Regions from separate parts of the Duganella hordei genome, predicted to be linked through region 2. Evidence: predicted binding sites of a transcription regulator. Region 2 holds the regulator's gene; the other holds the start of a gene.
What was found. Region 2 encodes sigma-54, which starts transcription at its own class of promoters, with help from an activator protein. Its sites were predicted from a motif close to TGGCANGNAANCTGCTTT; they were not measured.

Region 1 (4,217 bases), on a different contig from region 2:
TCAATCCGGGAGTGAACCTGCTGTCCTTCGTGTTCTCGACCGGGATAGGGGTGGTGTTCGGCTACGTGCCGGCGCGGCGCGCGGCGCGGCTCGATCCGATCGAAGCGCTTCGCCATGAATAGAAGAGAAGGGAAAGAGCAGGGCGCCTCATGGCTAGTTTTGATGCAGGTCAAAGTTTTTTCACCTGCCGAACCGCATAGTGGCGTTTTCAACCAAGGAGTAGCGATATGTCATTCAACCATGTCGTTGCATGGATCGACCATGCACAGACCCATCTGATCCGCTTCAATGCCGATACCTCGTCCATTGAAGTGATCAAGACCGATTCCCACCATCCCCACCTGCACGTGAAGTCCGCCGGCGGCGCCGGTCATGCCGCCGAGAGCGCGCGCTACTTCGACGACGTGGCCAAGGCGCTGGCTCCGTCGCGTGAAATCCTGCTGGTGGGTCCGGGCATGGAAAAGCTGGCGCTGATGAAGCACCTGCTCAAGCACCATCACGAGGTGGCCGAGCGAGTGATGAGCATAGAGACGGTGGACCACCCCAGCGACGGCGAGCTGCTCAAATATGCACGCAAATATTTCGTCAAGGCCGACATGATGCTGTGATCCGTATCAAACCTGCCCTGCCTTGACACGCCTCCGTGATCGCAGCAGTACCGGAGCTGCCGCAAGCAACACCAGGCTCAAGGTCGATGGTTCGGGGACCGATAAGGCATTTTGGATATCCACGAAGGCCGTTGGCGTTCCCCGCGATGCGTCCGGGATAGTCAGATCCCACTGCCATGCCCACTCCAGGTTTGGCTTGCCGAGCACGGAATGGTTGTCGCTCGTTGGCCACGCCAGAGACGTGGGCAGGGAGTCCCGCAGTTGGCTGCCAACAGGCGAAAAGTAGCGGGTGGGCGGCGGAAAGAACTGGTAGTATCCAGCCCCCATCTCGTAGCGATCCGGCATTACTCCAGCGTCCGCAGTCGTGCTCACCACCGATCCGCGGGGTGATTTTTGTCTGATCACCTCGGGACTTACCCAGAGCAACGAGTCATAGTCACTGGGGCTCTCGATGGCTAAATTGATATCCAGGTCAGACTGATTGAAAAGAAACAGGTGAATGTCCAGCGGGTTGTCGGTGAAATTGTTAATGATCACTGATTCCTGGAGGAAGGAACGATCGCTGGCGTGCGTGACATTATATTGGGTGGCGAGCCGAAAGCGATTATCAGGGTCGCGGAATTCAAATCTCACACCGTGATTGCCGAGGAAGATCGTGTCGGTCAAGCTAAGGCTGCTAACCGGCCGCTCCGGGCCTGAGTCCAGTCGGTACCACCATGACTGAGAGAAACTGTGGCTTCCCGTATAGCCGTTGGGATTTCTTGTCCAGGAGTTCGTGCTTGCCGGATCGAGCTCAACGCTTGAGGTCCCGTCGGTGATCGTTGCAATGGCAAATGCAGGGCCGGTACAAGCCAGCGCCAGCGCGGCAATGCCGAGCAGCGCCGCTGAGCGCCGCCTGCGTAAGCCTGGGGCGCGACGTGCAACGAACCACGACCTGGCCAGATTCCTTATTCGTTCCAAACCGCAAAACATAGGCTCAAACATTTGGGGCTCCTTTCCCTGAGACGACCGCAAATCCATCCGTGATCAGGTAAAAGCACATAGCAGGCCAGCATGCTTTGAGTTGAAAATATTTAAGCTAAAACAATGACTTATTCATTTCGATGGCAATAAAAAGGCGCATCGGGTTTGATTGCGGATTGACGTGTCAGAAATGCCGACACTGAAATAGAAGGGCGGCGCATGGTTTGGCACCGATGTTCGCCGCCGACGTCGGCGCGGTCGCGGTGAAAGGCAGCCCGGCCGTGGCGGACCGGCGCATGAAAATCACCAGCATGGCAAAAATTTTGCGCAACCACCCGCTGGCGCGACTCGCGCCGAAACCCCGGTGCTAGCATGGCGGCCGAGATGACAGCAGCGCCGACCTGGCGATGTGCAAAAAAAAAGGAACCAGAATGAAACGACTTTCCCCTATCGCTGCGACGGTGTGCATGTTGGCTCCGCTTGCCGTAGTGGCCGCCCCGGGGCCGGCCGTGGTGGCCTCGCCGGACGGCAGCGCGGTGATGCGCATCGCGCGCGACGCCAGCCAGTTTTCCATTGTCCGCCGCGGCGAAACCGTGATCGCGGAGTCTCCGCTTGGGCTTGAACTGGACGGCGCTCCCGGCTTCGGCCCGCTGGAGCTGGAACGGCGCGAGGACGTCAAGGTCAACCACGTCATACCGCTGATCGCCACCAAGGCCGCCAGCGCGCTCGATCGTTACAGCGGCACCACCCTGGTGTTCCGCGAACGGGCGCCGGCGGCACGGCGCCTGCTGCTCGACGTGCGCGCCTATGACGACGGCATCGCCTTCCGCTACCGCATCGAAGATACCGCGCCGGTGCGCCTGCGCGGCGAGCGTACCGCCTTCGTGCCGGCGGCCGATCCCGAGTGCATGGTGTCCGAGGCGGAGGGCGCGCACGAAAAGCCGTTCGCCAGCAGCAAGCTGTCGGCGCTGCGCGAAGGCGTCGCCTATGACGTGCCGGTGGTCTGCGCCACGCCGTCGGGACGCACCTCGTACGCCATCACCCAGGCCAACCTGGCGGGCTACACCGGCGCCTCGCTGTGGCGCGAGGGCGCCGCGTTGCGGCTGCGCTTGTCGGCGGTGCCGAACCGCACCGGGCCGGCCTATGTGTCGCAGGCCGGACTGACGACGGCCTGGCGCGTGGTGATGCTGGGCGACCGCGCCGGCGACATGATCCCTTCACACCTGATCGGCAACCTGAATCCGGAGCCGGCGGGCGACTTCCGCTGGGTGCAGCCGGGCAAGGCGGCCTGGGACTGGTGGTCGGGCCCGGTGGCGGGGATGAAGCCGGACATGGACAGCTACCGCCGCTTCATCGATTTCGCCGCCGCCTCCGGCCTGCGCTACTACCTGATCGACGCCGGCTGGGCCTGGGGTTCCGGCCCCGGCTGCTGCAACGCGCTGCCCGGCACCGACATCACCCGCGCCGCCGACGGCATCGACATGCCGGAGCTGGTGCGCTACGCCGCCGCCAAGGGCGTCGGACTGCTGCTGTGGGCCCACTGGGAGCATGTGGCGCCGCGCATGGAGCAGGTGCTCGATACCTACGCGCGCTGGGGCGTCAAGGGCATCAAGGTCGACTTCATGAACCGCGACGACCAGGACATGGTCGCGTTCTACCACCGCATCGCGGCCGCCACCGCCGAGCGCAAATTGCTGGTGGACCTGCACAGCGCCTACGTGCCGGCCGGCCTGCAGCGGACCTACCCGAACTTCATCACGCAGGAGGGCGTGCTGGGCGCCGAATGGAACAAGTTGAACAGCAGCGTCACGCCGCGCCACAACCTGATGCTGCCGTACACGCGCATGCTGGCCGGCCCGATGGACTACACGCCGGGCGGCTTCCGCAACGGCACCCCGGCCAGCTTCAAGGTGCAGGACGTGCTGCCGCTGACGCAGACCACGCGGGGCCAGGCGCTGGCCATGTACGTGGTCTACGACAGCCCGCTGCAGATGGTGTCCGACGCGCCCGAGGCCTACCAGGACGCGGCCGGTTTCGATTTCGTCAAGCGCGTGCCGGCGGCCTGGGACGAGACCCGTTTCCTGTCCGGCGAGCCGGGGCGCGACATCGTGATGGCGCGGCGCCAGGGCAGCAGCTGGTACGTCGGCGCGATGCGGGCCGAGGAGCCGGCCGGCGCCACCGAGCGCGTGCCGCTGCGCTTCCTGGCGCCCGGCAAGTATCGCGCCACGATCTGGGAAGACGGCGCCACGCCCAATGAGCTGCGGCGGGTGGAGCGCGAGGTCGGTCCGGCCGACGTGCTGGAGTTGACGCTGGCCCCCGCCGGCGGCGCTGCGGTGATCCTGGAACGCCTGTAGCAGCGCTTGGGGCGGAGCCTCCGCTGGCTCAGCGGGATGGATCGCTGGCCGGAGCGGAGGTTCTCGCGGCTGCGGCCAGATCGGCGGGAACGGTAATCCCGAAGCGCTTGATCAGCTTGAAGTCGAACGCCACGCCTATCTTTGCCGGAGTCTCGGACGGAATGGCGGCGATGGCCTCGCCGGCGAGCAGGCGCGCGACCATTTTTCCGGCTTGTTGCCCCATGCCTGGCAGCGATGGGTAGATGTTCATGGCCGCCCCCCAGCCCTCGCGCGCGTCCGGTTCTATGATGCC
Region 2 (4,217 bases):
CTGAGCGCCATGCCGCCCAGCGTCCACTTGCGCACGTAGTAGGCCTGCTCGCTGGACAGCTTGCCCAGCATGGCCTTCTGCCCGGCCCAGCTGGCCAGCCAGGTCAGCGCGCAGGCGCCGTCGGCCGCGTTGGCCTTGGGGTCGAGCTGGTAGGCGGTGGCGCCCTTCGCCACCTCGGCCAGGAAGTCTTCGATCGGCTTGGTGTTGGCGATGTTGCGCGCCCGTAGCACCGGATCGATGACGGAATGGTGCGCGTCCGAGTAGTAGCTGTTGGCGTCGATGTCGATGCGGGCCGGCGGCGGCGCTTCGCACGCCAGCGCCGCGCCGGTGGCGAGCAGGCCAAGCAATGACGTGCTGGCAATCAGGTGAGATTTCATGGGAGGGCTCATCAAGTTAAACGTTTAACTATCTTACCTCAAAAAAGGGCGCCGATGCGCCCTTAGTCGAGTGGTGCCGGGGCCGTTGTTATAGGGCGGCGGCAGCGGGTTCGTAGCTATCCGGGAGATGCTTGATCGCATCGTGGCCGTGCTCTTGGACCTTGGCTTTGTATTTCATGACCTGCCGATCCAGCTTGTCGATCAGCGTATCGATGGCGGCGTACAGGTCCTGGGACAGGCTTTCCACGTAGACGGTTTTACCCGACATGCGCAGGTTGATTTCAGCCTTCTGGCGTTTCTCTTTCTCTTTAAGGTTATCTACAGTCAGAATGACAGCAATATCAATCACTTGATCAAAGTGGCGTGTGACGCGTTCGAGCTTGTTCTGCACGTATTCACGGATGGCCGAGGTCACTTCGAGATGATGTCCACTGATGGTGAGATTCATACACACTCCTAAAGATGATGTCGCTTCTTACGGTTAGTGCGTGGCCCATTACTACCGGGCGCGCAGGAACCAAGTAACTACAAAGACTTGCGGAGACTGACTGGCGGGATTTTCAACGCTTCGCGATATTTGGCAACAGTTCGTCGCGCAATCACCATGCCTTGTTCTCCCAGCATGTCCGCAATCTTACTGTCGGATAAAGGATTTTTCGGGTCTTCTGCTCCTGTCAATTGCACGATGAGTGCGCGTATCGCCGTCGAACTTGCTTCCCCTCCCGCTTCGGTGGCGACATGGCTACCAAAGAAATATTTCAACTCAAACATGCCGTGCGGGGTCAGCATGTATTTTTGAGTTGTTACCCGAGAAATAGTACTCTCGTGTAAACCCAGTGTATCAGCAATTTCGCGAAGCACAAGGGGGCGCATGGCAACCGCGCCGTGCGAGAAAAAGTTCTTTTGTCTTTCTACTATCGCCTGGGCGACGCGCAGGATGGTGTCGAAACGCTGGCGCATATTCTTGATCAGCCACTTGGCTTCCTGCAGCTGCGCGCCCATCGCGCCCTCGCCTTTTCCCTGCTTGAGCAGGTTGGCGTACATGGCGTTGACGCGCAGGCGCGGCATGACGTCGTTGTTCAGGCTGACCTGCCAACCGGTGCGCGATTTCTTGACGATGACGTCCGGCACCACGTAGTCGGACACGTCCGACGCGAACGCCGAACCGGGATGCGGATTGCACTGGCGGATCACGGTTTGCGCCTCGCGCAAATCCTCGTCGTCGCACAGCAGCGCTTTTTTCAGCTTGTTGAAATCGCGCTGGGCAAACCACGTCAGATGGTTTTCAACGATGGCCAGCGCCATGCGCCGCGTCACCATCGGCACGCCCGGCAAGCGCTTGATTTGCAGCGCCAGGCACTCGGACGCGTTGCGCGCGCCCACGCCCATCGGATCAAAGCTCTGCAGCAGCGACAAGGCGGTCTGCAGTTCGTCGATGTCCAGTTCCAGTTCCTCCGGCAGGCGGGCGTGGATGTCCTCCAGCGATTCCTCCAGGTAGCCGTTTTCGTCGAGCGCGTCGATGATCAGCTCGACCAGCGCGCGGTCGCGCATTTCCAGCACCGTCACGCGCATCTGTTCCATCAGGTGCTCGCGCAGCGTGCAGTGGTTGGCTTCGAGCTGCGGGCGCGCGTCCTCGTCGTCGGGCGCCTTGCTGCGGCCGGCGTCGCTCCAGTCGACGTCGGCGTCGCTGCTGGTGCTTTCGGTGTCGGCGGCGGGGCCGTCGTAGTTGTCGGCGTCGGCGGCCGGCGCTTCCTGCGCGTTGGGCGGGCCTTCCGGCGGCGCGTCGCCGACCGGGGCCTGCTGGCTGATGGCGCCGTCCGACAGCAGCCGCAGCGAGCGGTCCAGCGGGTCGTCGAGACGCTCCAGCAGCGGGTTATCGGTCAGCAGCTGTTCGAGTTCCTGGTGCAGCTCCAGCGTGGACAACTGCAGCAGCCGGATCGACTGCTGCAGCTGAGGTGTCAGCGCGAGGTGCTGCGACGTGCGCAGTTGCAATGACTGTTTCATGGGGTAAGGCTACATCCTGAAGTGTTCACCCAGGTACACGCGACGCACCGACTCATTGGCGATGATGTCGTCTGGCCGGCCTGAAGCCAATACCGTGCCCTGGTTGATGATATACGCGCGGTCGCAGATGCCCAGCGTCTCGCGCACATTGTGATCGGTAATGAGGACGCCGATGCCGCGTTCCTTGAGGAAGCGCACGATGCGCTGGATCTCAATGACGGCGATCGGGTCGACCCCGGCGAATGGTTCGTCGAGCAGCACGAAGCGCGGATTGGTGGCCAGCGCGCGCGCGATCTCGACCCGGCGGCGTTCGCCGCCCGACAGCGACAGCGCCTGGTTTTCGCGCAGCTTTTCGATCTGCAAATCGGCCAGCAGGGTATTGAGCCGTTCATCAATTGCAGCCTTGGATAAAGGCTTGCCGTCCACTTTCTGGATTTCGAGGACGGCGCGGATATTTTCTTCCACGGTCAGCTTGCGGAACACCGACGCTTCCTGCGGCAGGTAGGACAGCCCCAGCGACGCGCGGCGGTGGATCGGCAGGCTGGAGATGTCGGTGCCGCTGATGTCGATGGTGCCGGCGTCCGACGGCACCAGGCCGACGATCATGTAGAACGAGGTGGTCTTGCCGGCGCCGTTGGGGCCCAGCAGGCCAACCACTTCGCCGCACTCGACCTGCAGCGAAACGTCGTGCACGACCTGGCGCTTGCCGTAAGTCTTTTGCAGGCCTTTGACGATCAGGGTGCTACCGCAGGATGGTTCCATTTATTTCCCCGGCGTAGGCGTGGTGGCGGAGGCGGCAGGCGCCGAGGCTGCAGGCGCCGCCGGACGGATCGCCGGCTGGATCACCATCGTGCCACGGCCGGCGCCCGGCTTGCTCTCGCCGGTGACGGTGTTCTTGACCGCGAACTGTTCCTTGCGGCTGTCATAGGAAATGAATTCGCCGTCGACCTCGTCGCTCAGGCGGCCGCCTTCGAGACGGCGCACCTTGGCCTTGGAAAATAGCTTGACCAGGTCGGTCTTGTCGCTGTACTCGATGCGTTCGGCTTCGCCGTCGACCCACTGGTCGCCGGCACCGTCGCGCTTCTGGCGGAAGGTGGCCAGCGTGCCCGGGGTGCTGGTCAACACGACAAAGTTATAGCCTTCCGGATCGGTCGTCACGACCGCCTTCGGCGACTTCATCAGCAAGGTGCCGCGGGTCAGCACGACGTTGCCGATCAGCGTCTTGATTTGCTTGACGTCGTCGATCTGCAGATCGTCGTAATCGATCTTGGTCGGTTTGTTGGCGTCGGCTTTTTCCGCATGGGCCGCGCCAGCCGCCATCAGCAGCATCGCGGCCGTCAGGATCAGTTTTTTCATCATCATTCCATTCTTCATCATTGGTTCTTTCAATGGCCGCGCGGCGGCACGGTCAGTTGCCCGCGCCCGCCCAGTTGCACCTGGCGGGTGGCGTTGTTGGCCTTCATGCCGACGCCGTTGGCCGTCGCGTTGCCCATTTCCAGCGCGACCGGCGCCGTGGTTTCCATTCTTTCCTCGTCCGGGAAGACGGTCAGCGCCGGGGTCGTCATGCGCATCGCCTGCGCTTGCGGCGTGGCCGGGCGCACGACGTCCACATTACCATTGAGCTGGACCCGCGTATTGCCCTGGTCGACATGCGCGGTATCGGCATGGATATTCATCGGCGGCTGGTTGCCCGCCAGGCTGTGCACGTAAGGCTTGTCGATGTCGGAAGCGTCGTCGACCGGACGGTGGGTCAGCTTGTCGCCGGAAATGATGTAGGCCGGCTGGCCCGCCTTGTTCATGCGTACGAGGCTGAAGCGGTCGATGATGTAGTCCGGC

Region 1: a site for sigma-54 is predicted at 1,642-1,659, ahead of ABWW33_RS03595 (PEP-CTERM sorting domain-containing protein). Genes of this name have one in related genera too.

The regions. Positions count from the first base shown of each region.
Region 1 is NZ_BPWI01000001.1:849,508-853,724, forward strand. It holds gene ABWW33_RS03585 (ABC transporter permease) at 1-122, shown strand, start outside; gene ABWW33_RS03590 (translational machinery protein) at 228-608, shown strand; gene ABWW33_RS03595 (PEP-CTERM sorting domain-containing protein) at 615-1,592, opposite strand; gene ABWW33_RS03600 (hypothetical protein) at 1,796-1,942, shown strand; gene ABWW33_RS03605 (glycoside hydrolase family 97 protein) at 2,003-3,925, shown strand; gene ABWW33_RS03610 (ABC transporter substrate-binding protein) at 3,954-4,217, opposite strand, start outside.
Region 2 is NZ_BPWI01000026.1:7,973-12,189, forward strand. It holds gene ABWW33_RS30790 (alginate lyase family protein) at 1-377, opposite strand, end outside; gene hpf (ribosome hibernation-promoting factor, HPF/YfiA family) at 466-825, opposite strand; gene ABWW33_RS30800 (RNA polymerase factor sigma-54) at 903-2,381, opposite strand; gene lptB (LPS export ABC transporter ATP-binding protein) at 2,391-3,143, opposite strand; gene lptA (lipopolysaccharide transport periplasmic protein LptA) at 3,144-3,743, opposite strand; gene lptC (LPS export ABC transporter periplasmic protein LptC) at 3,767-4,217, opposite strand, start outside.